DNA from 3 places in the Amorphus suaedae genome. Region 2 is predicted to be linked to each of the others. Evidence: riboswitches for the same ligand, from Rfam matches in the RefSeq annotation. Region 2 holds a riboswitch; each other region holds the start of a gene.
The links. Region 2 has a riboswitch for cobalamin ahead of AB7M35_RS20905 (CbtB domain-containing protein). Riboswitches for the same ligand answer to the same signal wherever they lie in the genome.
Positions count from the first base shown of each region.

Region 1: it holds a riboswitch for cobalamin, as region 2 does, so the genes downstream of both, bluB (5,6-dimethylbenzimidazole synthase) here and AB7M35_RS20905 (CbtB domain-containing protein) in region 2, are expected to answer to the same signal.
Region 3: it holds a riboswitch for cobalamin, as region 2 does, so the genes downstream of both, cobU (bifunctional adenosylcobinamide kinase/adenosylcobinamide-phosphate guanylyltransferase) here and AB7M35_RS20905 (CbtB domain-containing protein) in region 2, are expected to answer to the same signal.

Region 1 covers NZ_JBRJIT010000001.1:1,801,146-1,810,591, forward strand. The annotation lists gene AB7M35_RS08160 (methylmalonyl-CoA mutase family protein) at 1-1,441, shown strand, start outside; gene scpA (methylmalonyl-CoA mutase) at 1,817-3,979, shown strand; gene AB7M35_RS08170 (cytidine deaminase) at 3,988-4,470, shown strand; gene AB7M35_RS08175 (hypothetical protein) at 5,271-5,726, shown strand; cobalamin riboswitch at 5,821-6,060, shown strand; gene bluB (5,6-dimethylbenzimidazole synthase) at 6,103-6,798, shown strand; gene AB7M35_RS08185 (DUF3574 domain-containing protein) at 6,911-7,321, shown strand; gene AB7M35_RS08190 (DUF1131 family protein) at 7,417-7,968, shown strand; gene meaB (methylmalonyl Co-A mutase-associated GTPase MeaB) at 8,027-9,049, shown strand; gene AB7M35_RS08200 (MarR family winged helix-turn-helix transcriptional regulator) at 9,093-9,446, opposite strand, start outside.
Region 2 covers NZ_JBRJIT010000002.1:1,539,396-1,548,841, forward strand. The annotation lists gene AB7M35_RS20880 (DUF3604 domain-containing protein) at 1-1,739, opposite strand, end outside; gene AB7M35_RS20885 (hypothetical protein) at 2,021-2,563, opposite strand; gene AB7M35_RS20890 (ferredoxin--NADP reductase) at 3,006-3,779, shown strand; gene AB7M35_RS20895 (hypothetical protein) at 3,825-4,154, shown strand; gene AB7M35_RS20900 (hypothetical protein) at 4,151-4,435, shown strand; cobalamin riboswitch at 4,455-4,670, shown strand; gene AB7M35_RS20905 (CbtB domain-containing protein) at 4,718-4,909, shown strand; gene AB7M35_RS20910 (CbtA family protein) at 5,159-5,911, shown strand; gene AB7M35_RS20915 (AraC family transcriptional regulator) at 5,922-6,941, opposite strand; gene AB7M35_RS20920 (hypothetical protein) at 7,163-8,224, shown strand; gene AB7M35_RS20925 (hypothetical protein) at 8,238-9,242, shown strand.
Region 3 covers NZ_JBRJIT010000001.1:179,259-188,704, reverse strand. The annotation lists gene AB7M35_RS00830 (bacteriocin) at 167-424, shown strand; gene AB7M35_RS00825 (bacteriocin) at 563-904, shown strand; gene cobO (cob(I)yrinic acid a,c-diamide adenosyltransferase) at 1,013-1,636, opposite strand; gene cobN (cobaltochelatase subunit CobN) at 1,633-5,403, opposite strand; gene cobW (cobalamin biosynthesis protein CobW) at 5,403-6,434, opposite strand; gene cobU (bifunctional adenosylcobinamide kinase/adenosylcobinamide-phosphate guanylyltransferase) at 6,431-6,979, opposite strand; cobalamin riboswitch at 7,152-7,387, opposite strand; gene AB7M35_RS00800 (hypothetical protein) at 7,440-7,718, opposite strand; tRNA gene AB7M35_RS00795 (tRNA-Asn) at 7,928-8,002, shown strand; gene AB7M35_RS00790 (hypothetical protein) at 8,408-8,671, shown strand; gene AB7M35_RS00785 (excalibur calcium-binding domain-containing protein) at 8,785-9,084, shown strand; gene AB7M35_RS00780 (enoyl-CoA hydratase-related protein) at 9,349-9,446, opposite strand, start outside.

The sequences.
Region 1 (9,446 bases), on a different contig from region 2:
GCTCTCCGCCTCGTGGGACGAGGTGGCGAAGCGCACCGGGGACACGGCACGCGCGCTGCACGCCCGCGGCTTCCGCGCGCCCTACTTCCTCGCCGACGGCCGCCCCTTCCACAACGGCGGCGCCAGCGACGCCCAGGAGCTCGCCTCGGCGCTCGGCGCGGCGCTTGCCTATCTGCGCGCCTACGTAGACGGCGGGCTCGCCGTCGCCGACGCGCTGCCGCTGGTCGGCTTCGCGCTGTCGGGCGACCAGTCCCAGTTCGCCACCATCGCCAAGATCCGGGCGCTGCGACGCCTGTGGGCGAAGGTCGCCGCCGAGTGCGGCGTGCCCGATGCCCGCGCCCATACCCACGTGGAGACGGCGTGGCGGATGATGACCCGCTTCGACCCCACAACGAACCTTCTGCGCACCACGGTCGCCGCCTTCGCGGCCGGCGTCGGCGGGGCGGATTCGCTGACGGTCCTGCCGTTCACCCAGGCGATCGGCCTGCCCGACCGCTTTGCCCGGCGGCTGTCGCGCAACACCCATTCGATGCTGATCGAGGAAAGCCACGTCGACCACGTCGTCGATCCCGCCGCCGGCTCCGGCGGCGTGGAGGCGCGCACCGAGGCGCTCGCCGGCAAGGCGTGGGACCTGTTCCGCGCCATCGAGCGCAAGGGCGGGCTGCCGGCCGCGCTCGCCTCCGGCTGGTGGCAGGGCCAGATCGCGGAGAAGCGCGACCGCCGCGCCGCCGCCGTGCGCCGGCGCGCGCTGCCGATCGTCGGCACCTCGGAGTTTCCGCTGCTGCCCGACCGCGCGGTGGACGTGCAGCCGGCACCCGACGCGCCGGTCGCCCCGGCGCCCGGCAAGCCGCTCGACCTGCCGGCCGAAGGCGGCGGCAAGGCCTTCGTGGCGCTGGTGGCCGCCGCCGGCGCAGGCGCCAGCCTCGCCGACATCGGCGCCGGCACGAGAGCCGCGCCTGCTTCCATCACCACCACCGCGCCGCTGCCCGCGACCAGGCTCGCCGAACCGTTCGAGGCGCTGCGCGACGCCGCCGAGACCGTCGAGGATCCCATCGACCGCACCGTTATGATCGCCGGCCTCGGTCCGCTCGCCGAGAACGCCACCCGCGCCGGCTGGGCGAAGGCGGCCCTGGAGGCGGGCGGCCTGATGACCTCGGCCGCCGCCACCCACGACACGCCGGAGGAGGTGGCCGAGGCCGCCGCCAGCGCCGGCGTCCGCTGCGTCTGCCTGGCCGGGTCCGACGCGCGCTACGCCGAGATGGCCATCGCCACCGTCGGCGCCCTAAAGCAGGCCGGCATCGCCACCGTCTATCTCGCCGGCAAGCCGGGCACGGCGGAGGCCGACTACCACGAGGCCGGCATCGACGGGTTCCTGTACGCCGGCATCGACCTGGTCGAGGCGCTGTCGGCGCTGCACGCCCGGCTCGGGATCGGCGACTGAGAAAGCATTTGAAATCAAGACTTGGGTCCCGTCCAAAGCACCACTCAGAGGAGCTTGGCAGATGAAGATACTTGCCTCTGAGATCTTTGCTGCCGTTCGCTTCGGGAAGCTTGATGAGCCGTTCAATGCAGCAATGGTGAAGCGAGCTTGCCCGGGCTGGGCGGACAGGACCTACGGTGTCTTCTTACCGAAGCATGCAGTTGGAAACGGAAAAAACTCAGAGCTCTTTGTCCGAGTCGCTCGTGGTCTCTATCGGTTGAACGCCCTTAGCTAGGCTCAATCCGCGGTCATAGAATTGCGGGAATGGTCTCAGTTTGCGAGAATTTGATGAGAGTGAGCTGTTGGCTTGCTCTTGTTCCAAAGAGGATCACGCCCATGACGGCGGTGCCCAATTTCTCTGAGATTGCCTGGAAGACGCCCACCGTCTCCGCCCAGATGGACGCCGGCGACGCCTGGGTGACGCCCGAGGACATTTCCGTGAAGTCCGTCTACGGCCCCGACGACCGCGCCGGGCTGGGCTTCGCCGACAGCTATCCGGGCCTGCCGCCCTTCGTGCGCGGCCCCTACCCGACCATGTACGTCCAGCAGCCCTGGACGATCCGCCAGTACGCCGGCTTCTCGACGGCGGAGGAATCCAACGCCTTCTACCGGCGCAACCTCGCCGCCGGCCAGAAGGGCCTGTCGGTGGCCTTCGACCTGCCGACCCACCGCGGCTACGATTCCGACCACCCGCGGGTGGCCGGCGACGTGGGCATGGCGGGCGTCGCCATCGATTCCATCCTCGACATGCGCACCCTGTTCCAGGGCATCCCGCTCGACCGGATGAGCGTGTCGATGACCATGAACGGCGCCGTCCTGCCGGTGCTGGCGCTGTTCATCGTGGCGGCCGAGGAACAGGGCGTGCCGCAGGAGAAGCTCGCCGGGACCATCCAGAACGACATCCTGAAGGAGTTCATGGTCCGCAACACCTTCATCTACCCGCCGAAGCCGTCGATGCGGATCATCTCCGACATCTTCGCCTACACCTCGGCCAACATGCCGAAGTTCAACTCGATCTCGATTTCCGGCTACCACATGCAGGAAGCGGGCGCGACGGCGGACCTGGAGCTCGCCTACACGCTGGCCGACGGCATCGAATACGCCCGCGCCGGGGTCGCCGCCGGCATGTCCATCGACGCCTTCGCGCCGCGCCTCTCCTTCTTCTGGGCGATCGGCATGAACGTCTTCATGGAGATCGCCAAGCTGCGCGCCGGCCGCCTGCTCTGGGCCAAGCTGATGCGCGACAACTTCGCGCCCCAGTCGGAAAAGTCGCTGTCGCTCAGGACCCACTGCCAGACCTCCGGCTGGTCGCTGACGGCGCAGGATCCCTTCAACAACGTGGTCCGCACCTGCCTGGAGGCGATGGCCGCCACCCAGGGCCACACCCAGTCGCTGCACACCAACGCACTCGACGAGGCGCTGGCGCTGCCGACCGACTTCTCCGCCCGCATCGCCCGCAACACCCAGATCCTGCTCGCCCAGGAGTCCGGCACCACCACCCCGATCGACCCGTGGGGCGGCTCCTACTACGTCGAGCGGCTGACCGCCGATCTCGCGGCCCGCGCCCTCACCCACATCGAGGAGGTCGAGGGGCTGGGCGGCATGGCCAAGGCCATCGAGGCCGGCATCCCCAAGCTGCGCATCGAGGAGGCCGCCGCGAAGACCCAGGCGCGCATCGATTCCGGCGCGCAGACGGTCGTCGGCGTCAACAAGTACAAGCCCGAGGACGAGGCCGAGATCGACGTCCTCAAGGTCGACAACGCCGCCGTGCGCAAGAGCCAGGTGGAGAAGCTCGCGCGGCTGCGCGGCGAGCGCGACGAGGCCGCCACCAAGGCCGCGCTCGAGCGCCTGACCGCCGGGGCAGCCGGGGGCGAGAACCTGCTGGCGCTCTCCATCGAGGCGGCCCGCGCCAAGGCCACCGTCGGCGAGATCTCCGACGCCATGGAGGCCGTGTTCGGCCGCCACAAGGCCGAGATCCGGACCATTTCGGGCGTCTACAAGCGGGAGAGCGGATCGATGGGCGAGAAGATCCGGAAGGTTCAGGAGCTGGTCGAGGCGTTCGAGGAGAACGACGGCCGGCGGCCGCGCATCCTGGTCGCCAAGATGGGCCAGGACGGCCACGACCGGGGCCAGAAGGTGATCGCCTCGGCCTTCGCCGACCTCGGCTTCGACGTCGACATCGGTCCGCTGTTCGCAACGCCCGAGGAATGCGCCCGGCAGGCGGTGGAGAACGACGTGCACATCGTCGGCGTCTCGTCGCTCGCCGCCGGCCACCTGTCGCTGGTGCCCTCGCTGAAAGCCGCACTTGCCGACGAGGGGCGCGAGGACATCCTCATCGTCGTCGGCGGGGTCATCCCGCCCCAGGACTACGCGGCCCTCTACCGCGACGGCGCCACCGCGATCTTCCCGCCCGGCACCGTGATCGCCGATGCCGCGGTGGACCTCATCGCCAAGCTCAACGAAAAGCTCGGCTACGCGCCCCGCCAGGCGGCCGAGTGAGCCCGCCGGTGACCGCCCCGGACGCCGATGAGGGCGGCCGGCCGCTGGCCGAGCTTTCGGCCGAGGACCAGTCCCTCTGCCGCGCCGCCTACGCGGCCACCGCCAACGCCCACGCCCCCTATTCCCGCTTCGCGGTTGGCGCCGCCGTGCGCGCCGCGTCCGGCGCCGTCTACCAGGGGTCGAACCTCGAGAACGCCTCCTACGGGCTGGCGATCTGCGCCGAAGCGGCCGCGCTGGTGGCCGCCAACAACGCCGGCGACCGCGTCGTCACCGCCATCGCCGTCACCGGCCACCTGAAGAGCGCGGGGAGCACCGCCTCGGCCATCGTCACCCCGTGCGGCCGGTGCCGGCAGATGATCGCCGAGTTCGCCGGCCTCGCCAACGCCGACATTCCGGTGCTGTGCTGCGCCGGCGACCTGTCGCGGGTGCTCGCCACCTCCATCGACGCCCTGCTGCCGCACGCCTTCGGGCGGGCGTCGCTGCCCGGCTGAGCGTCACACAAATCAAGACAAGAGGTCATTTGCCCAACACCACCGAAGGGTGCAGGATATTAGCCTTCGGATAGGAGAAAGCGATGCGCCGCACCATAGTCGTCACCATAGTTTCACTCATCGCCATCACGAATGCTTTTGCGCAGTCCTCACCTTATCTGCGCTCTCAAGATGGTCGATACCTTGGTAACTTAAATAACAATCGCTACGATCCAAACTCTGTCGCCAACCCATATGGTCGTTACGGAAGTCCCTATAGCCCAGACTCAATTAATAACCCCTACGGTCGTTACGGAAGTCCGTACTCGAATGAGTCAGCGAACAACCCGTATGCTACGCAGTCTCCGAGGATCTATTCACCCTGCTATGGTATAAATTGCAACCAGTGACTTTAGATTTATCTTTTACAAAAGCATGCGGCTAGGATTTCCAAACTTAGTATTTTTGTAGTGTATCTCTGAGATTTTGCAGAATAAGCGCTCTGCTAACGTCCGTCTCGCGCCGGGAAAGCGAGCATGCGTTGTGATCCCCACGGCGTGGCTTACGCGGCTCCGCCGACTTGTCGCGAGTGCGCGCAAACATGATCGACGCCCTGCTTCCGGATAGGCAAGCCTGGCGACAGGCTCGAGCCGTTTCCTTGCCGCATCCGCTGATGCCTGGCCGGGGAAAACCAAATGCGCGCCTTCACACCGAGCTGCCGCTCCGCTCGCCTCGCTCTCATGGCCGTGGGGCTGGTCGGTCTGATCGGCGCGCCAACGGCATCGGCCGGTTCTCTGGCGGGTCATGCGGGAGCCGCGGCGATGGCGGATGCGCCGCACGCCCGTACCATCCAGCGCGTGGACGATCGGGGCTGGAGCCGGTCGCCGTCCCGCGCCGGGCCGGACGGTGGCTACGGCGCGCCTTCGGGCGGACAGCAGCCTTTCAACGCTCCGCCAGCGAACTGGCAGGCCGACCGCTACAGCCCGTCGATGTACGACAAGCGGGACGCGGCGGACTGGGGCGCGGCCGCCGCGGCCGGCGCGGTCGGGCTGGACGCGATCGGCGATTGGGCCTGGCGGAATTCCGGACCGCCGCCCGGCTACGGCGTTCCCTATGGGACGGCGCCGGCCTCCACCCAGCCGGATCCGGACGAGATCGGCCCGCGCGAGGCCCGTCCCGATCCGGGCTCCGATTCGATCGGGCCGCCCTCCCCGACCCGGACCCGGGCGAGCGGCTGCTACACGCTCGGCGTCAATCTCGTCTGCCCGAACGACTGATGCCCCGACCTCTCCCGACAGGGAAGAACCCGACACGCCCCCGTCGGAATGATCGCCCCTGACACCGCGGCCCTTGCTCCGGCGGCCCCGTTTCGCCAGACTTGGCCCGTTCGGTGCCCGCCTCGCGCGGGAGAATCGGAAATGCGGTGCAAATCCGTAGCGTGCCCGACGCTGTAACGGGGACCTGTCCGGCAGACTGCCACTGGCCAACCAATCGACGAGCAATTCCCTTTCGTTCAGATCGCTTGATCCGAACGGGAACTGCTCTGGGCCGGGAAGGCGCCGGACGGGGATGAACCGGAGCCAGAAGACCGGCCGAACGCGATGGCCCTTCCGCCTGGATCGCGGCGGGGCGTTGCCGTCGCGAGGCCGACCCATGCCGCATTCCGCCGTCCCCGACCCGTCCGCCGACCTTCTCGTGCCCGCCGGCGCGTTCGATCCGGCCGAGCGTGCCGCCGTCTACCGGGCGATCCGCAGCCGGCGCGACGTGCGCGACGAGTTCCGCGCCGATCCCGTGCCCGACGACGTGCTCCGGCGGATCCTGGAGGCCGCCCACGCGGCGCCGTCCGTCGGGCTGTCGCAGCCGTGGACCTTCCTGCTCGTCCGCGACCCGGAAGTGCGGGCCGAGATCCACGCCGCGTTCCTCGCCGCCAACGCCGAGGCCGCCGCCATGTTCGTGGGGGAGCGGGCGGAGCGCTACCGGGCGCTGAAGCTCGAAGGCATCCGCAAGGCGCCCCTCAACATCTGCGTCACCTGCGACCGCCGCCGCGGCGGGCCGGTGGTGCTTGGCCGCACCCACCAGACCGACACCGACCTCTACTCGACCGTCTGCGCGGTGCAGAATCTGTGGCTCGCCGCCCGCGCCGAAGGGGTCGGCGTCGGCTGGGTGTCGATCTTCCGCGAGGCCGACGTGCGCGCCATCCTCGGCATCCCGTCCGAGGTCGCGATCGTCGCCTATCTCTGCGTCGGCTTCGTCGACCGGCTGTTCGACCGTCCGGAGCTGGAGGCGCGGCGCTGGGCATCGCGCCTGCCGCTCGACGCCGTCGTCCGCCACGACCGCTGGAGCGCGTGACGGCCGGCGATCACGGGGCCGTGCGCCGCGCCGCCGACGGGGGAATGCTCAAACACGTGAAAGAATGCTATTTCCGGCGGACAGAAAAACACATCGCCAACGGAGGGTTCCCATGCCGCGCTTCATCGTTGCAGTCGTCCTTGCCGCGTTCCTCGCCGCGTCTCCCCTCATGGGCCGCGACGCATCGGCGCAATCCGACACCGCCATGGTCCAGTCGACGATCTACTTCGGCATGGAAAGTCCCGACGGCGGCGTCAGCGAGCAGGAGTGGTCGACATTCCTCGCCGACGAGGTCACCCCGCGCTTTCCCGACGGGCTGACGGTCCTGTCCGCCTACGGCCAGGGGACCTCCACCAAAGCCTCGGGCGTCCTCACCGAAACGACGAAGATGCTCGTCATCGTCCATCCCGACACGGCCGAGGCGACCGGCAAACTCGGCGAACTGAAGTCGATCTACAAGGAACGCTTCCACCAGACAGGCGTCTTCCATACGCGCCAGCCCGTCGAGGTCGTCGCGGATTGACCGTTCGTTCACTCTGTTGGCGCCCTATGGGCCCCGCCGGCCGGACCCGACGTCCGGCCGCTCCGTTTTCTCACCCTGTAACCAGGAAAGACACCATGCGTTTCGCGTTGATTGCCGCGCTCGCCCTGTCGCTGGCCGGCTGCGTTTCCAGCGGCGACGAGGCCACCTACCCGACCGAGACCTACCTCAGCATCACCAGCAGCGGCGCCGGCCCGGTCAACGGCTCGACCCGCTATTCGGAGTCCGCGCTGAAGGAAGCGCTTCCGTGGGGCGAGGTCCGCACCGTCCAGACGGCCCAGGAGAACAGCACCTCGTGGACGCTCGCGGTGTTCCGCGACGGCATCCAGGTGATCCAGGTCTTCAAGGGATCGAACGGCATGGTCGGCGAGGTCCACGGCGTCACCCAGCACTTGACCGGTCCGCGCGGCGAACGCATCGGCATGTCGATGGCCCAGGCCGGCGTCAGCCGCTCCTCCTGCCGCGTCGGCCGCAACCTGTGGCGCGGCATGGCGGTATGCCCGTCGCGCGGCGCCAGCGACGTGACGCTGGTGTTCGCGATCCCCGGCTACCGCGGACCGTTCGACGAACTGCCGAGCGCCAGCGACCTCAAGGATGCCGAGCTTCAGCGCATCATCTGGAAGTCCTGACCGGCCGTCCCTCCCGGGTGTCGCGGCCGCGGCGAATCTGGGGCAAAGTTCGAGCCCCATGACGAGCGATCGCGACACCCCCTCCCCGACTGGACCCGATCCGGAGCTCGACCGTCTCCTGGACGGCATCCGCTCCGGCAAGCGGGCGGCGCTCGCCCGCGCCATCACGACGGTGGAATCGAAGAAGATCGACCACCGCAGGCGCGCCCGCGGCCTCCTGCAGGCGCTGCTGCCCGACACCGGCGGCGGCGTCCGCCTCGGCATCACAGGGGTGCCCGGCGTCGGAAAGTCCACCACCATCGACGCGCTGGGCACCATGCTGACCAAGGCCGGCCACCGCGTCGCGGTGCTGGCGGTCGACCCCTCCTCCACCCGCACCGGCGGCTCGATCCTCGGCGACAAGACGCGGATGGAGCGCCTCGCCGTCGATCCGAACGCCTTCATCCGACCCTCCCCCTCGGCCGGCACGCTCGGCGGCGTCGCCGCGCGCACCCGCGAGACGATGCTCTTGTGCGAGGCGGCCGGCTACGACGTGGTGCTGGTGGAAACCGTCGGCATCGGCCAGTCGGAGACGGCGGTGGCGGAAATGGTCGACACCTTCCTCGTCCTCGGCCTGCCCGGCGCCGGCGACGAGCTGCAGGGCATCAAGAAGGGCGTCATCGAGATCGCCGACGTCATCGCCGTCAACAAGGCGGACGGCGACAACGCGCCCCGGGCCATGCAGGCGGCGGCGGAATACCGCAGCGCGCTGCAGATCCTGACCGCCTCCGACGCCGCCTGGCGGCCGCCGGTCATCACCGTCTCCGGCCTCACCGGCGACGGCCTGGAGCGGTTGTGGCAGGAGGTGCTGAACCACCGCGCCAGCGGCGAGAAGACCGGCAGCTTCGACGCCAAGCGCCAGCGCCAGCAGGTCGCCTGGATGTGGACGATGATCCGCGAACAGATGATGGCCGCCATCCACATGCGCCCGGACGTCCGCTCTCGGGTGCGCGAGCTGGAGAGCTCGGTGGGCGACGGCGAGGTCGCCGCAACCGTGGCGGCCGACGAGATCGCCCGGATGATGGGCTTGGGCGAGATCTAGCTCCGCCAATGCCCCGTCGGAGCGCGGCGCCCGCCCCGGCCGCTCAGCCGAGCTTGTCGTCGGCGGCCTTCTGCGCCAGCCCCGCGACGATGTCCTTGAGGGCGGCCATCAGCATCGGCTTGCGGTCGCCGATGATGTCGTCGAGCCGGCGCATGTGGGTGTGGGCCTTGTCGGCGATGCGCTCGTAGACCACCAGGCCTTCCGGCGTCACCCGGCTGGCGTAGGAGCGGCGGTCGTCCTCCAGGCGGGTGCGCTCGATCAGGCCCTTGTCCTCGAGCTGCCGCAGACCGGCCGTCACGCTCGACTTGTCCCGGCCGCTGGCGCGCGCCAGCACCGTCTGGGTGATGCCGGGATTCTCGTGGATCAGCGACAGCAGCGCGAAGTTGCCCGGCTTCAG
Region 2 (9,446 bases):
CACACGGTGATCAGTTCGGGCGCGCCGATCGTGTTGGTCCAGGTGGCGTTCGCAACGTCCACGGTGTTCCCCACCAGCGGCACCTTGCCGTCGGCGTCGGGGGTGCGGTCGCCGGACCAGGCGACATCGAAAATCTTCTCCTGCAGCCCGCCGTCCGCATCGACCCAGCCCTTGATGATCTGGATGCGATCGAGATTTCCGGAGAACGGATCCTTGAGCGCGGCCACCAGGAAGCTGGGCGCCCCGGTGGGCTGCGTGGGCGGCGTCAGGTCTCCGCCCATCGGCACGCCCTTGGCGTAGCCGATCGTGGCCGGCGTGCGCCCGAGCGCATCCTCGGGAACGAAATCCCAACCGCCGAAGAAGCGCACGAAGATCCGCGGGCCGGTCGTGCCGTACACCTCCTTGCGTTTCATCGCGTCCCAGATCGCGGCGCGGGTGTTCTCGCTCGCCCAGACGGCGGTGAGCCCCGAGGCGCCGAGCTGCCAGTCCTTCACCGTGCGGCCCTCGAAGTCGAAGGCGTTGCCGGTCGAGCGCTCCGGTCCCGGCTCGCTGGCCGGGAACTTGCCGAAGAAGTTGTTCTCCTCCGCCGACGAGATGCCGGTGTGATCGTCGGTGGAGCCGACGAGCCCGAACTTGAACGGGTTGGTGCCGAGCTCGTCCTCCAGCTTCAGCCCGCGCTTCAGCGCCTCGCGGGCGTATTCGTACTGGATCATGCCCGGCTGTTTGGGCATCACGTTGAGGTTGCCCTTGTCCCAGATCTCGAAGTCGGCGAACTCGTCCGCCGGCGCCAGCGAAGGATGCTGTTCGGAGGTTCCCTTGCTCTGGGTCACCTCGTAGAGCGGCTCCCACTTGTTGCGCCGGATGGCCCAGTCGGCGTCGATCGGCTTGCCGTCCGGCGTTTCGGTCGCGAACATCAGGCCGTTCGACAGGTTGCCGTTGTGCGGGATGGCCAGCAGCCGCCCCCCGGTGGTCTCCTCGTAGGACTCCATCCAGTCCCAGAGCTTGTTCGGGAGCTCGGTGTCGAAGGTGGTCAGCGGCCGGACCTGGTCGGCGAGCGCCTTGCCGTCGCGGTAGATGATGTTGCGGTGGAGGTTGTTGCCGCCGCCGTAGTTGGAGGTCCATTCGTAGCCGATCAGGGCGGTGAAGGTGCCCGGATCGTCGTGGCTCTCGACGATCTCCGTCATCTTTCGCCAAATATCGAACTGGGTGTCCTTGTCGGTCATCGCGGCGGGAAGCTTTCCCGCGCCCTGAAGGATGATCATCTCCATCACCACGGCAGTCGCCGCGTCGCCGCCCTTCTTCATGCCGTCGTGCCAGCCCTTGAGAACCGGATCGGCCAGAAGCGCCGGGTCGCCGCCGTAGATGTTCGCGACGACGCCGAGCGCGTCGGAATGGTCGGCGACCACCATCCAGTCGTAGGGGCGCGAAAGCTTGACCCGCTGGCCGGTGTTCGAGGTGATCTCCTCCCCCTTGGCGTAGCGCAGCGCCTCGTCCGGGCCGACGCGTGTACCGCCAGCGAAGGCATCCGGCGACCACGAGGTGTGCAGATGTTGCTCTCCCCACAGCGGGCGGGTCGGGAAGTCGCGCCCCGCGTAGGGGGAATAGCCCGGCTGCTTGAAGAAGCGCTCGACCTGGGACGCCTCGATCGTGCCGGCGTCGGTGGTCACCGCGTCCTGGGCGAGCGCCGGGCACGCGACGAAGGTGGAGGCGAGAACGAGGAAAATGGAGCGCCGTGGCATGTGCAAGTCTCCCGCGTCACAAGAGAGCTTCGATGTCTGACTTCGGCACGCGTCTTTCGGCTGGGAGGGCCTATCTATCGTTGCATTTTAGCACATTCGTGATTTAGGGCGATTCCATTCGCACGGCGCTGCCCATCGGGGACCGGCTGACGCGGTGCGCGGGCATCCCGCGCTCGGCACGCGGTTTGGGCGCCCTTGCGACCGCAGGTGCAGGGTTGCGAACGGCCGGTCCGGGGAGGCATGCCCGGAAGGGGGCCCGGGCGCGCAGGGGGAGCGGCGGACTACTTCTTTTCGACGATCTCGATCGTCCCTTCGGGGAAGGTGATGTCGGCGAACTCGGGGTAGGCTTCCTTCAGGATCGCCTTCTGCTGTTCGTTGTCGAGACGCACGAGGTACCATTTCCCGCCATCGGCGAAGGCCAGCGTGTGGGTCTTCGTCTCGACCTTGCCGACGGTTTCTGCCTGCATCACCGTATGCGTCGGCACCAGAAGATAGGTGCGCCCGGTGGCGCTCTCGCCGACCTCGGCCGTGTCCAGGTCCATGCCGAACGAGACGATGGTGACGTCGGCCATCGCCTGCTCGATCTGGGTGGCGAGCCCTTCCTTCAGCTTGTCGAGCGGCACGCCGGCCTTGTCGGCGATGAATGCCAGCACCTTCGGCGGCACGACGTCGACGATCTGGTCGGTGTCGTTGGCGCGGATCGCCGTGTCGAAGGTCTCGACGCGCGTCTCCAGCGCCGCCCGATCCTGCGCCGGCAGTTCGAGGGCGAGGGCAGGGCCGGCGAGAACGAGCAGGGTGAGAAGGCCGAGGCCGGGAGCGCGCATGAAGGATCCTTTGTCGCTTGCGGGTGCCGGGGCGGCAGGGCGCCGGCCCGGATCAGGGGCGCCCCGCCGTATGCCGTGGCGGGACGGCAGCCCTTCAAGCCGGAGATCGTGACCGGGGTAAGACGCGGCCCGATATCGACGGTCCGGCGCGTCTCGCGGCGCCTTTCGGCGAGGGACTTGAGATGGCGCAAGGACATCCGAGCCCTCTTGCGCCCAGGTTGCCGGACGGGCATTGAGTAAAACTTGCCCTTGACCACCCCGTGCGGAAGCATGACTTACCTTTTCAGGCGCGGGCAGCACGGTCTACAAGCGCACCACGCCTGCGCGGGTCCCGGGACCCGCGCGCGGGCCACGACATGACGGCCAGAGCACCGCACAGCCCGGGCAGGGCGGCGGACGGCCACAGCGGGCGAGCGGCCCGCGCGACCAGAAGGACAGATTGATGGCGGCCATCAACGAAGAACGCGTCCTCTCCGTCACCCATTGGACGGATTCGCTGTTCTCCTTCACCACCACCCGCAGCCCGACCTTCCGCTTCGAGAACGGCCAGTTCACGATGATCGGCATGAAGGTGGACGGCAAGCCGCTGCTGCGCGCCTATTCCATGGCGAGCGCCAACTACGAGGAGGAGCTGTCCTTCTTCTCCATCAAGGTGCCGAACGGCCCGCTGACCTCGCGGCTGAAGAACATCGCCGTGGGCGACCCGATCCTGGTCGGCGAGAAGGCCACCGGCACGCTGGTCCAGCACGCGCTGCTGCCCGGCCGCACGCTCTACCTCTTCGGCACCGGCACCGGCCTGGCGCCGTTCCTGTCGGTCATCAAGGATCCGGAGGCCTACGAGCGCTTCGACAAGGTCGTGCTGGTCCACGGCTGCCGCCAGGTGCGCGAACTCGGCTACGGCGAGAAGATCGTTTCCGAACTGCTCGAGAGCCCCTATCTGGGGGACGTCGTGCGCGACAAGCTGCTCTACTATCCCACCGTGACGCGCGAACCCTTCAAGCACCGCGGCCGCATCACCGAGCTGGTCGAGACCGGCAAGCTCACGTCCGACCTCGGGCTGGAGCCGTTGTCGCCGGAGGCCGACCGGGTGATGCTGTGCGGCAGCCCCGGCATGCTGGCAGACTGCGGAAAGCTCCTGGAGGGGCGCGGCTTCGACGAGGGGTCGAACGCCAACCCCGGCCATTTCGTCATCGAAAAGGCCTTTGTTGAAAAATAGCGGGCCCGTCCGTCGGCACCCCGCCAGCCACGAGGTGCCTCGCCCATGATCGCCCGCCTGTCCGTGCTTACGCTGCTCCTCTTCGCCGTGCCGGCGCACGCCCAGGAATTCCTCGGCCACTTTTCCACCGGGCCGAGCTGCCAGGGGATGGACGCCGAGATCTCCAAGTCGCGGGTGGCGATCGGTCCCTTCGAGTGCAAGGTCAAGGAGATCCGCTCCCGCGCCGACGGGATGTTCCGGGTCGAAGGCATCCAGTGCACCGACGAGGGTGATGCGGCGGGAAGCGCGACGCTGTTCGGCAAGACGGCCGGCGGCAAGGTGTACTTCTCCTGGAAGGGGGATCCGGACATCCGCCTCTATCGCTGCGACCGGTGACGGAGACCGGCGGGGACCGCGCCGCCGTCTGGCGCACGGACCTCGACGCGCTGGAATTCGCGGTCGGGGCAGGGGCCGCCCTCGTGCACCGACTCGCCTTCCGCGCGCTGCTCGACGGCCCCGCCACAGCCGAATCCTGCATGGCCTTCTTTGCCGCCAACCACGGTCTTTTCCGGGCTGCCGCCGAGGCGAAGATCGCCAGGGCAGGCCTGCCTTCCGACGCCCGGTTTCACCTCACCAGCCGCGATCTCAGACGCGCCGTTTACCCCCGCTCCGATTGACATGCTGCGGCGCACCGGCTTATCTCGTTGGTGCGTTGGTTCTCGCGGGACGAGAGTCCCCGGGATGAAAAGGGAACACGGTGAGGACGACCCAAAAGGGGCCGAGACCGTGGCTGCCCCCGCAACTGTGAGCGGTGAGTGTCCGTTCGTTTCTGCCACTGGCCATTGGCCGGGAAGGCTGAACGGAGATGGTGACCCGCAAGCCAGGAGACCTGCCAAGCGCGACACTGGCCGGACGTCCGTCCGGCCCGTCCTTGCTCATGCTTGACCGGGAGGGTCAATATGTCCCCGACTTCAGCTTCCGCCTCTTCCTCTTCCATCCGCGTCTCCCGCTCGTCCAGTGCCGTCGTCCAGGCGCTGTCGGCGATGCTCCTCGGCGTGTTCGTCATCGGCGTGGCCGGGTTCACCCAGCTGCCCGCCGTGCACAACGCCGCCCACGACATGCGGCATTCGAACGCTTTCCCCTGTCACTGACATCCGGTCACCGACCGGGTCTGAGATTTTCCTGACGTCCGGACGCCCCGTGCGGACCGGCGTCTCTCATGTCATGATGTCGGCCGTGCGGCCGGACGCTCCGGAGGCCTTCCCGGTCGGGCGATGACGCCCGGTCGTGCGAAAACGGGTCCCGGGCGAGCAGCTTGAGCCTGTTTCCGCGCTCGGATGATCCGGGGTGGAGACGGTCAGGGTGCGTTCGGCGCGCAAGGCGGCCACAGGGAGCCGTTCATGTCCATTTTCCGTCCCATCGTCTTCACCGCCGTCCTCGCGGGCCTTCTGGTCGGCCTCGCGGTGACCGTCGTCCAGCACTTCGGAACCGTGCCGCTGATCCTCGCCGCCGAGGTCTACGAGAACGGCGGGGAAGCCGCACACGACCACGGCGCCGCCGGCAGCGACCATGGCGCCGCGCCCGCCGAGACCGAGGCGGCCGCCCACCACGAGCCGGCCTTCTGGGCGCCGGCCGACGGGCTCGAGCGCACCGCCTATACGACGCTCTTCAACGTCATAACCCAGGTCGGCTTCGGCCTGCTGCTAACGGCGGGGCTGGTGTTGTCGCGGCGCGCGATCACCTGGCGCGAAGGCTTCCTCTGGGGGCTCGCCGGCTTCGTGATCTTCTCCTGGGCGCCGGCGCTGGGGCTTCCGCCCGAGCTTCCCGGCATGCCGGCGGCCGAGCTCGGCGCGCGCCAGGCGTGGTGGATCGGCACGGTGGTGGCAACCGCCGTCAGCCTCGGCCTGATCGCCTTCGTCCGCTCGCCGCTGGCCGCCGCCGCGGCCGTGGTCCTCTTCGCCGTCCCCCACCTGATCGGTGCGCCGATGCTCGCCGAGATGGAGACCGCCGTGCCGGAGGCGCTGGAGCACCGCTTCGTGGTGGCGGCGCTGATGACGACGCTGTTGTCCTGGTCGCTGCTCGGCGGGCTGGTCGGGGCGCTCTTCCACCGCTTCGCCGCCGGCGAGACGGCGGACGGCATCGCGCACGCCTGACCTCCGGGTCTCAGCCCGTCCGGAACCGGCGCACGGTCTCGGACGGGCTCTCGCCGTAGCGCGCCTTGTAGCTTCCCGCGAACTTGCTCAGGTGGTCGAAGCCGCAGTCGGTGGCGACGTCGGTCACCGTGCGGCCGCTGCGGGCCGCCTCCATCAGGTCACGTCGGGCGAGATCCAGCCGCACCTGTCGCACATAGGCGATCGGCGTCAGCCCCAGATGGTGCTGGAACGCCTTGTGCAGGGTGCGCGGCCTGACCCCGGCCGCCTCGGCGATGTCGTCGAGGCGCAGCGGCTCGCGGGCGTGCACCTTGATGAACTCCTCCGCCCGCGACAGCGCCTGCGGCCGGGCCGATCCGGCATGGATCAGCCACCCGCCGGCCGAATGGTCGAGCGCCGTCAGCATCAGGTCGGCGAGGACCGCGCCGGCCCGTTCCGCCAGCCGCGGATGGGCCCAGCCGACGTCGCCCGCGCGGGCATCGCCGGCGAGCGCCCTCAGGAAGGCGAACAGGCTCGCGGTGCGGGCCTCCTCGACGGTGGGTGACGGCGCGAACAGCACCGGTTCGAGCGCCGTCCGATCGGCCTCCGGCATCCGGCCGGTCTCCTCCGCGCGCCATCCGGCGACCGCGGTGTCCAGCAGCGAGCGGTCCAGCCGCACGATCAGCTGGGTGCAGGAAGCGTCCCACGTCTTCTCGGTGCGGCGGTCGGGGTTGACGACGAACAGGCCGCCGGCGCGCACCGTCTGTTCGAGGCCCTCCTGCCGGTAGGTCGCTGCCCCCTCCAGCGTCCACTGCAGCATGTAGAAGTCGCGCAGCGGCGGCATCCCGATCACCGTCTCGGTGCCATAGGTGAGATGGTTCAGCGACAGCCCGCCCACGCTGGCATGGCTGTGGCGGAAGCCCGGCAGGTCGGTCGCGGTCGTCAGGTCGTGTGTGCGGAAGAAGCGCGCCACGTGCCGCCTGGCCAGCCCGGGCGAGGCGCCTTCGACGGCGGCGTGGGCCGAAAAGGGCTGGGGCGGATTCAGGACGGTCATGCGCTTTCCGGTCTCCGGTCCCGTGGTCGCAAGGCGGCTTTCGAGGCCAATCCACCGGCCAAGCCTGCCGTGATCCTGTGCGATCTGGCGCAATCTATTGCAGCGGGCCGAATTGGGCTAGAGGGGCGCGATCGGGCTAGTCAGCGGGGGCTGCGGCCGACATCATAACGGTTCCAGAGTGTGCTCCGGGTCCGCGCGCCGGATCCAGCGAAAGGGCTTGAATGGATTCCGCCGCCGTCAAAGCGCTCGCCATGGAACTCGGGGCCGATCTTGTCGGCATCGCCAGCGCGAAGACGCTGAACGCGTTCCCGCCGGATCCGCGCTGGCCGCAGACGCCCGAGCGCATCTCGCCCCACTGCAAGAGCGTCATCGTCATCATCTCGCGCATTCCGGTGGCGGTGTTCCGCGCCAAGGCGTCGGCGGCGGTCCAGTACATGGACATGCTCGTGCTGCGGCGGATGGACATCATCGCCCACAAGCTCGCCGAGGCGCTGGAGCGGGACGGGCACCCGTCGTTCGTCACCGCCGCCCAGGAAACCGACTGGGACCTGAAGACCGCCTCCTACGGCCGGCTGTCGACCCGTCATCTGGGCATCGAAGCCGGGCTCGGCACGTTCGGCCTCGAGGTCAACATCCTGACGCCGGAGTTCGGGCCGCGCATCTACCTCACCGGCATCCTGACCGAACTGGAGCTGGAGCCGGACCAGCGCATCACCGAGCAGGTCTGCATCGGCGAATCCTGCTCGCGCTGCCTCTATTCGTGCCCGACCGACGCGGTGAAGCACTTCGGCATCGACAAGCGCGCCTGCGCCACCGCCGCCCAGGAATTCGGCTTCATGACGTCGCTGGGCGTCTTCGAGGAGATGATCGACACCGACGACGATGCGCGCCGCAAGGAGATCGTGGAAAGCCGCGACATCTACGGCTTCTGGCAGGGGCTGCTGCGCGTCGTGGGATCCTTCGGCGACTGTCCGCGCTGCCTCGCCGTCTGCCCGGTCGGCAACGACTACCATGCACACCTGGCCGGCCCGCAGAAGGTGATCCCGGAAAAGACTCCGGAGAAGGTCGATAAGGCGAAGGCCTTCAAGGAGGCGCGCAAGGCGGGCGAACCGATCGCCGGGCTCGACGAGTGGAACCGCCGCTGGGTGGGCGAGGACGGCTACCAGGGCCTCGTCGCCCGCCAGCTGCAGGCCTTCAAGGCGGCGCAGAAGGCCCGCGCCGACGCCCATGCCGAAGCGGCCGTGGCAGCCGATGTCGCCACCGACCCAGACGCCGAGCGCTGAGAGAGAACGCCAGATGGTCACCGTCTTCCAGGAGCCGATCACCGGCGCGGACGTCAAGGACAAGGCCCGCGCGCTCGGCGCTGATCTCGTCGGCATCGCCGATTCCGCCGCGCTCAACCAGAACCCGCCGGATCCGTCCCGCCCGAAGCGGCCGATGGACATTTCCGACTACGACGCCGACCGGGTGATCGTGCTGGGCAAGCGCCTGTCGGCCGGCACCACGCGGCTGCCGCGCTGGGACGAGCGCCACCAATACTACAACGACGAACTGGCGCTGACCGCCATCGAGGCCGTCTCGCTGGAGCTGGTGCTGTGGCTGGAGGACCAGGGCTATCCGGCCCTGATCGTGCCGCCGACCCACGTGGATCCGCTGGACTATCGCGGCGATGCGAGCGCCGCCCTCGGGCCGATCCTCTCGCTTCCCCATGCGGCGGTGGAGGCCGGTCTCGGCACCCTCGGCCTCAACCAGATGCTGCTGACGCCCGAGTACGGGCCGCGCGTCATCCTCACCGCGGTGCTCACGTCGGCGCCGCTGGAGGCCGACACCCGGCGCACCGAGGCGCTGTGCCTGGGGGCCTCGTGCGGACGCTGCCTCTCGGCATGCCCGGGCGATGTCATCCGCCATTTCGACCGCGACTGGGAGGCCTGCCAGACCTACCGCTCGCCGCACGGCTTCCACGCGCTCGCCGACCACATCGGCCGCATCATCGACGAGCCGGACCCGGCCAAGAAGAAGGCGATGCTGCGCTCCAAGGACCAGTTCTACCTGTGGCAGTCGATCCTGCGTGGCGCCGGCGTGGTGACCGGCTGCCGTCGTTGCCAGGATGTCTGCCCGGTCGGCGACGACTACGCGCGGCTGGCCGACGTGCTGGCCGAGATCGCCGAGGATACGCCGGAGAAGCGTGCGCGGCTGGCCGAGATGGTGGCGGCGGAACGGGCCGGCGACATGCCAGCGGCCTACCGGGCGGCCGAACGCTGGATCGGCGAACTGACGGCCGAGGGCGCGCTGACGGAGTGAGCACGGGCTGCGCGGCGGGCGCACGGCCCGCGGGCGCGGCTGCCGGATCGGGAGGGGAAGGCGGACGGGGGATGGGGAGATAGCCCGTCCGCCGCTTCTCCCGGCAGGGAAACCGGCGCTGGACGAGATGGGGAGGGGGACGGTGGACGGGCGTTGGGAGGCGCCCGTCCGCCACTTTTCGCGGAGGCACGGCGGACGATCCGT
Region 3 (9,446 bases), on a different contig from region 2:
CCCCGCCCACTTTCCCGGTTCCCGTTTCCCATCGACGCTTTCGGATGTCCCGTTGTCGGTCAAAGGAACCTTTCGCCGCCTCTCGCATTTCCTGAACTCGTGATGCGCCATCGCCCGACGGGTCGGACGCACCGAAAAAGAGCAGTCCATTTCGAAGGAGTGAAGCGTGAAAGCCCTGATGATCATCGCAGTTCTGGCCGTGAGCCTTGCCGGCTGCAACTCCTATTCGACCCGCGATCGCGCGCTCGGCGGTGCTGCCCTCGGCGCCGGCACGGGTGCCGCGGTTGGCGCGATTGCCGGTGGCAGCACCGGTGCTGCGCTTGGCGGTGCCGCGATCGGCGCCGGCGCCGGTGCGCTGGCGGGCGTTGCGACGGCTCCGAAGGCGTGCCGCGACGCTTACGGCCGCGCGGTTACCTGCCCGTAAGCTCCACGCTTGCCCAAATGACAGAAGACCGGTCGCCCTCTCGGCGGCCGGTTTTTTTGTGTCCGGTCTCCGCGATCGGCCGATTGAAGAGCGGGATTCCATCCGTTTCCAACAAAAGTTCTGGCCTGGGCGCGCGAAATGGCGATCATTCGCGGCGTCAATCGCAAACGGCATGACCGGAATCGCTCCGACATGCTGCAACCAGAACCAGGAAACCTGCCCGTGAAAGTCGCGATCATTGTTGCCACGCTGGCGCTCGCCCTTGCCTCCTGCAACTCATCCTCGACGACCGACCGCGCCCTCGTGGGCGGTGCGCTCGGCGCCGGCACGGGTGCGATCATCGGCGGCGTTGCCGGCGGCAGCGCCGGCGCGGCACTCGCGGGCGGTGTGATCGGCGGCGCAGCCGGCGCCATCGTCGGCGGCGCGACCACGCCGAAGAACTGCCGCGATCGCTATGGCCGCGCGGTCCGCTGCCCGTAGCCTTTTGCAGCCGCCCGGCTCTCGCTGACATGAGCGGGGGCCGGGTTTCGGTCGACGCTCTTCCGGAACCTGCGGATACCGGCCGTTCTCCCGCACGCGACGGACGGGCTAGAACTCGATTCCCTGCTGCGGCTTCACGCCGGAGCGGAACGGGTGCTTGATCATCGTCATGTCGGTGACGAGATCGGCCGCCTCGATCAGTTCATCCTTGGCGTTGCGGCCGGTGACGATGACGTGGACGTCGTCGGGCCGCTCCTTGCTCAGAAACTCAACGACCTCCTCGATGGGCAGATAATCGTAGCGGAGCACGATGTTGAGCTCGTCGAGCAACACCATCCGGTACTCGCCCGAGGTGATCATCTCCTTCGCCGCCTCCCAGGCCGCCCGGGCAGCCTGGATGTCGCGTTGACGGTCCTGGGTCTCCCAGGTGAAGCCCTCGCCCATCCGCTTGACCGTGACCAGCTCAGGGAAACGGTCGAGGGCGGCGCGCTCGCCGGTCTCGATCCGGCCCTTGATGAACTGGACGACACCCACCCGGAAGCCGTGCCCCAGTGCCCGGAACACCATCCCGAAGCCGGCGGTCGACTTCCCCTTGCCCTTGCCGGTGTTGACGATCAGAAGCCCCTTCTCGATCGTCTTGGTGGCCAGGATCTTGTCGCGCGCCGCCTTCTTCTTCCGCATCTTGTCGGCATGGCGGGCGTCGAGTTCCTCGTCGCTCAGACCTTCCTTCACGTGACGTCCTCCCTGAGAGCCGGTGCGGCACGGCCGGGTTCCGCCCAGCCGGCCAGTCGATCGTAGGCGCTGTTCGCCCGCGGCGACCAGAGGCCGCGGTCGATCGCTTCCCTGAGACGCGCCGCCATCTCGGCCAGCGCGTGCGGATTTTTCTCCTCGACAAACGCCCGTACGTCCTCATCGTCGAGGTAGGCGTCGAACAGCTGGTCGAAGTGGTGATCGGACACGGCGTTGGTCGTCGCCGCGAACGCGAACAGATAGTCCACCGTTGCCGCCATCTCGAAAGCGCCCTTGTAGCCATGGCGCATCATGCCGGCGATCCACTTCGGATTGGCGGCCCGGCCCCGGACCACCCGGCCGATTTCCTCCGACAGCGTCCGCGCCACCGGGCGTTCGGGACGGCTGGTGTCCACGTGGAGGCTGACGGGAGCCGCTCCCGAGAGCGTTTCCACCGCCGCCGCCATGCCGCCCTCGAACTGGTAGTAGTCATCGGAATCGAGGATGTCGTGTTCGCGGTTGTCCTGGGCCTGCAGCACCGCATCGGTGCGACCGAGCTGGGTCTCGAAGCGGTCGCGCGCCGTGGCGCCCTCGACGCCTGCGCCATAAGCATAGCCGCCCCAGGACAGGAACACGTCGGCCAGCTCGCCGCGGGTCTCCCACAGACCGCTGTCGATGGGCGCCTGCAGGCCGGCGCCATAGGCCCCCGGCATCGAACCGAACACCCGGTAGCCAGCTTCCCGCGCAGCCTCCGCGGTGCTCCGCCCCTCGGCCGCCAGCGCCGCCGCGTCGGTCCGCATCCGCTCGGCGGTGGGGTTCTGGTCGGCCGGTTCGTCGAGCGCGCCGATGGCGCGGACGGCCTGGTCGAACAGGGCGATCTGGTTCGGGAAGGCATCGCGGAAGAAGCCGGAGACCCGGAGGGTGACGTCGACGCGGGGCCGCTTGAGGGCCGAAAGCGGCAGGATCTCGAATCCGGTCACGCGGCCAGACGCTCCCTCCCAGGTCGGCTTCGCCCCGATCAGCGCCAGCGCCTGGGCGATGTCGTCGCCGCCGGTGCGCATGTTCGCGGTCCCCCAGCAGGTGAACGCGATGGCCCGTGGCCAGTCGCCCTCCTCCATGACGTAGCGCTCGACCACCCGCTCGGCCGCCTTCGCGCCGATCCGCCACGCCGCCTCGGTCGGCACGGCGCGCACGTCGACGGAGAAGAAGTTGCGCCCCGTTGGGAGCACGTCGATCCGACCCCGCGTCGGCGCGCCGGACGGCCCCGGCGCCACGAAGCGCCCGTCGAGGGCACGGAGCACGGCGGCGATCTCGTCTGCGCCCGATCGGTCGAGCGCCGGCGCGACACGGCCGGAAAGCACATCGAGCACCGCGCGCGTGGCCGACCAGCCGGATGCCGGCTCCCGGTCGCCCGCAATCAGCGCCGCCGACAGGAGCTCGATCCGCTCGATGGTGTCACCCGCCGTCCTCCAGAGCGCATCTGAGACCTCGGCGAGCGCCTCGGGACGCGCCGCGTCCCACGGTTCCGCCATGCCGGCCTCCAGCGGGTCGAAGCCCTCGAGGCCAAGGTCGGCGGCAAGGGCGCGCGATAGCGAGGCAGCCTCGGCGCCCTCGCCGCGCGGGATACGGGCGATGGCGGCCAGCGTGTCGGTGCGCAAACGGCCCCCCGGCGACTGCCCCAGGATGTGCAGGCCGTCGCGGATCTGCAGTTCCTTCAGGTCGCAGATGTGGGCATCGAGGGCGACCAGGGCGGCTTCCGGATCGGCGGCGAAATCCACACCGATGTCGCGGTCGAAGCCACGCGCGATGGCCAGATCGACGATGTCGCGGCGGAGCACGTCGGCCCGGCGCGGATCGACGGCATCCGCCAGCGAGAACTCGTCGAGGAGATTTTCCAGCGTTTCGGCGGCGCCATGGCTTTCGGCCCGCGTCATCGCCGGCGTCAGATGGTCGACGATGACGGAGGCGGTCCGCCGCTTGGCCTGGCTGCCTTCGCCGGGATCGTTGACGATGAACGGGTAGACGGTCGGCAACGGGCCGAGCGCGACCTCGGGAAAGCACGACGCCGACAGCGCCAGCGCCTTGCCCGGCAGCCATTCCAGATTGCCGTGCTTGCCGACCTCGACGACCGCGTCCGCGGCGAACGCCTCGCGCAGCCAGCAATGGAAGGCGAGATAGGCGTGGGTCGGCGGCAGATCGGGGTCGTGATAGGTCGCCTTGGGGTCGCGGTCGTAGCCGCGCGCCGGCTGGATGGCGACCACGACATTGCCGAGAACATGGACGGCGAGCCGGAACGCGCCATCCACGAGCGAGGGGTCCGTGGCGGGATCGCCCCACTTCGCAACGACCTTTTCCCTCGCATCCTCAGGGAGTTGCGCGAAGAAACTGAGATAGGCTTCGAGTGAGAGCCTCACACCGCCGGTGCGATCGCCCGAGCCGGGCGCGTTGGTGGGTCCGGCCGTCAGCCGCTCCATCAAGGCGTCGCTGGTCGGCGGTGAATCTTCGACCCGGTAGCCGGCGGCTCTCATTGCATCGAGGAGCGCGACCGTCGAGGCCGGCGTGTCGAGACCGACGCCGTTGGCCAGCCGCCCGTCGCGGGTCGGGTAGTTGGCGAGCACCAGGGCGATCCGGCGCTCCGCCGCCGGGGTGCGGCGAAGCCTGGCCCAGCGCGCGGCGAGGTCGGCGACGAAATCGACACGGTCGGCCACGGGAACGGGGCGCACCGGACGCCACTCGGTGCGCGGGTCGACTGGCGCCTCCTCCTTGAAGGAAATGGCGCGGGTGAGGATCCGACCGTCGATCTCGGTCGTCACCACGTTCATGGCGAGGTCGCGGATGCCGAGGCCGCGCGTGCTCTCCAGCCAGCCGTCGCGGGACGAGCCGCCCTGGACGACCTGCAGAACCGGCGCACCGGTCCGGTCCAGCGCGGTGCCGGCGTAGGCATCGCCGATGCCGGCGGCGGAGAACACGGTGGAGGTGAGCACGACCGCCGGATCGGTGGCGGCGAGTGCGGCCGCCACCACCTCGGCAGGGGCACCGTCGCGCAGGCTGGAGGCGAACATCGGCAGCGGATTGAGACCGCGCGCGACGAGCGCTTCCACCAGCGCATCGGAGGGCGCGGTGGCGCCGTCCTGGAGGTGGGCCCGGTAGAAGACCAGGGCGGCGACGGGGGCGCCGGGATCGCGCCAGTTCGCCCGCACACGGTCGAAGCCGACGGCGCCCTCGCCCGGCCAGTAGCAGCCGGCCAGCGGGATCGGCTGCGGTTCGGGCGGGCGCTCGGCCCGGCCGAGGAGATGGGCGGCGAAGCGCAGCGCATGCGCGCGGTTGCGGGCGCCGCCCTCCACGCAGTAGCGCCAGAAGGTGCGGGCGTCGTCCTCGCCGACGGTGCCAAGCTTCGCCAGCGCCTCCGACCAGCGCGCCTCGCCCGGCACGATCGCCAGCTGCACGCCGCGCTGGCGGGCGAGCGTTTCCAGGGCGTCGACGCCGTGGGGCCAGTAGGCGGTGCCACCGAGCAGCCGCACGATGACGAGCTTCGCGTGCCGGAAGGTCTTCTCCAGCGCCAGGTCCACCGACAGCGGGTGGGCCAACGTGACAAGGCTGGCCAGCCGCAGGCTCGGAAAGTCGTCGGGCAGCGCCTCGGCGGCTTCGGCGAACGCCGACAGCTCGGAATCGGCAGCCGACAGGATGACGATCTCGGCCGGCGTCAGGTCGAGATCGACCGCCTCGTCGGCGCTTTCGATACCGGAGGAGCGGGCCGCGAGAAGATGCATCAGGCCGACGCGGGCGCCATCAGCCCTTCGACCGCGCTCCGATCCATGTCGTGCGCGCCGATCACCACGACCCCGCCGGCCGCCTCGCCCGGACGGCCGAACCAGGTCTCGACGCGGGGCCCGACGGCCTGGACCACCAGCGGCGCCGGACGGCCGGCAACGGCGAGCCGCCCCTTCACGCGCAGCACATCGTCGCGGCCGACGATCGCCTCCACCCAGGCGCGGGCGCCGTCGACGTCGGCGAAGGCGGGCGGCATGACCACGAAGGAATCGAAATCGTCGTGCTCGTGGTCGTGATCGACCCCATGATGGCCGGCGCGCGCGGCGACGTCCTCCTCGGCGGCGGCGACGATGCCGAACAGCACGTCGACCGGAACGTCGCCGGCGCGACCCTCGACGGTCTGCACGCCGGCGCGGATGCGGCCGGAGACCTGGTCTCGCACGGCCGCGAGCGACGCCGCGTCGACGAGGTCGGTCTTGGTGAGCACCACGAGATCGGCGCAGGTGAGCTGGTCCTCGAACAGCTCCTCGATCGGGCTTTCGTGATCGAGCGCCGGGTCGGCCCGTCGGCGCGCCTCGACGGCAGCGAGATCGGAGGCGAGCCGGCCTTCCGACAGCGCGTGGGCATCGACCAGCGTCACCACGCCGTCGACGGTGACTCGGGTCTTGACGGTCGGCCAGGCGAACGCGCCGACCAGCGGCTGCGGCAGCGCCAGCCCCGAGGTCTCGATGACGATGTGGTCCGGCGGCACGGCCCGGTCCAGCAGCGCCTCGATGGCGGGCAGGAAGTCGTCGGCCACCGTGCAGCAGATGCAGCCGTTGGTGAGCTCGATGACGTCCTCGTCGGCGCAGTCCGGATCGACGCACTCGGCGACCAGGCCGCCGTCGAAGCCGAGGTCGCCGAACTCGTTGACAATGACGGCGATGCGCTTGCCGTCGGTGCGTTCCAGCAGGCGGCGGATCAGGGTCGTCTTGCCCGCCCCGAGGAAGCCGGTGACGATGGTGGCGGGGATGCGGGGTGCGAGGGTCAAAGCACGATCTCCGGGGATGGGGATTTGGGAAGGACGAGCGCGCGGCCGGCGACCACCAGGACGACATGGTCCATGGCGGCGGCCAGGCGCTGGTTCATGCGACCGTGGTGGTCGCGAAAGGCACGCGCGAGCGCGTTGGCCGGCACGATGCCGCTGCCGACCTCGTTGCTGACGACGACGACGGGGCCCGGCAGGCGGGCAAGCGTCTCGGCGAGGATGCCGACCGCGCGATCTGGTTCGGTGCCGGCTTCCAGGAGGTTCGACAGCCACAGCGTGGCGCAATCGAGAAGGATCGCGGTGTCGGGCCCGGAGGCCTCGAGCAACGCCTCCGCAAGCTCCAGCGGCGCGTCGACGGTGCGCCAGTGATCGCCGCGACGGGCGCGATGGTGCGCGATGCGGTCGGCCATCTCGCCGTCGCGCGCGGGTCCGGCGGTGGCGACGTAGACGGGGGTGCGGCCGGAAGCCTCGACGAGGGATTCCGCGTAGGTGCTCTTGCCGGAGCGTGCGCCGCCGAGCACCAGCACCGATTTGGCCGTCGCGCTCATCGGCCGCCTGCGCGCCAGGGACGCAGCGGCATGGAAGCGGCGAGGCGCCGGCACGCACGGGCACCGCCCGCATAGGGGGCGCGGGGGCCGGGTCGAGCACGGAAAGTGGGGCCGGACAGCGCCGGATCAGACATAGCGGGCCTCCATGAGCCGTCCACCCGACGGCCCGGGATGAAGTCGTGCGCGCTCGGCCGGTCTCCTGGCTCGCGGGTCACGACCCCTCCTCCGCCTTCCCGGTTTCCCAGTGGCTGGCGGTCGGGACCGCCGAGGAGAAAGGGCTCGCCGCTTACAGTTGCGGGGGCAGCTGCGGCTTCGCGCGCCCGACAGGCGCCGCTCACCGCATTCCCGAAGAGCCGACGGACAGGCCGTCCGCTCACCGAAGCACCCGCCGACCATGCAAGAAATGCGGCGGCCATGCAATCGGGCAGCGCCGATCGGCCGGTTCAGCCTTGGGCGGTACTCAGCGATCCGCCGCGGGGCGCTCGGCTCCGGGTCCGGGCTTCGGTCTGCCGGCGAACGGCCGCTTCCGCCCCCACCACACCTCGGTGCGGCGCCGCAGGCGGCGCATGACGGGGCTGTCGACGGAGAGCACGATCACCCCGAGCGGCAGCATCCAGAACCCCAGGATCGGCAGGAAGCCGAGCACGCCGCCGAGAATCAGCGCGACGCCGAGCCCAACGCGCACCGGCCGCGAGCGCGGCAGGGGAAAGCGTCTGCGCCCGAGCCTGATCTCTGCCATCGATCCCTCATTCTCTCCAAAACCCACGCGGCGGCATGCGCCGACGTGCTCATTCCCATGCCGTCCCGGCCCACGGGGCTTTTCGCGGGCCCGAAATCCGGGCGCCGGACTTGCATCCACAGCCGGAGCGCCAACATGTAGATGGGCGGGCTTGGCAACGCCGGGAAGGCTTGATATAGCCAGCCTCCTAACGAAAGACGTGGCCCTGTTCCTCGGTAGCTCAGTGGTAGAGCAATCGGCTGTTAACCGATCGGTCGCTGGTTCGAATCCGGCCCGGGGAGCCACCTCTTCGTTCTAGGCGTCGAGTGATCTTCAGACCTCCGCCTGTCCGCCTCCCCTCCGAACCGCGTATGACACCGACCTGCGGCTGATGCCTTGGCGACCGCTGGTCGTCTGTGCATCGGGTGCCGTCCGGGCGGCCGTGCTCCTCCAGACTTTTTCACCGTCCAGCGGAACCCGGCCGGTAGGCAATGCGTTGTCACTTCCACCGTTGCGGCGGATGAGGCAGCCCGCATCGGGCGCACACCACAAAGGTGGTGGCTCAAGTGCCCCTTAGCCTCTCTGGCGGGTCTATCCGTCACGATCCGCGTCCCGCCGCCGCGACGAGGAGCGGCCGCCTCGCTCTCCCATGGCGAGCGAACGGCCATAACGGCCGGAAAAGGCCGGGTGATCAAAAAGGAGGATCTGCCATGAAAGCACGTCAGAAGATCGGCGATGTGGCGAGCGTCGCCGTCGACGGCAGCCTGAGGACGGGGCGGATCACCGCGCTGGATGCGCGTGATGCGTCGCTCGTCCTTGCGGACGGTCGGACGGTCACGCGCCCGCGCGCGGCGCTCAAGGCGGTCCGCCCGTTCAGGCAGGCCATGCGGGGCGGACGGGAACTGGCGAAGCGGGACGGCCCGACCCTTGATTGGAGCCGCGGCCCGGGCAAGCGTCGCGCCGGCTGGCGATAGACCGCCGCGCGCCTAGCCCCTGTGCCTGCTCACTGCAATCGCGCTCGCCGACCACTCGGCGAGCTTGCATTGCTCCCGACGCTTCCCTCACATGGGGTGAACCGGGAGGGGGAATGCACAGGCTGATCGTTACCTTCGTCTGCGTGACGGCATTGGGCGCGGCTGCGGTTCCGCAGGTCAGTGCTGCCGGCATCTCCGGGTTTGCCCCCGCGTCAGAAAGCGCCCGCGGGCCAGCGGCAGATCAGGTCGCGGCGAAGCGCAGTTGCAAGGCGGTTTCGAGCTGCCGGGAAGCCGTGCAGATGTGGTGCGACGGCTACAAACGCGCCGACGCCGACAACGACGGCATCCCGTGCGAAAACATCTGTCATTCCAAGAAGGAGGTCGACGCGATCCGGGCCGAGATCGGCTGTTGAACGGATGGTCGGGGTGATGCCTCAGCCAGTGCGGTGCGCTCGCAACTCCTCGCCGTCCAGCCAGCGATGCCGACCCGACGCCACCAGATGCCCGGTTTGCCACAAGGCGGCGATGATGCGGCTGCTTCCCGTTGCGGCGACCATTTCGGTTCAGATCGACCCGGTCAGAATGCCGAGCAAGTGGCCAAAGCACTCACTCTCGAGCGATCCGCGATCGACCAGCCGTCCTGAGTTGCTCTGAACCCCGCCCGGCATGCTGCCCGCTCATTTCGGTTTGCCGATACCGGTAAAGTCTGGAGTACGCCTTTCTCCAAAGGCACGCATGGCCTCTTCCACCTCCGGGCCGCCGACAAGACCGGCCT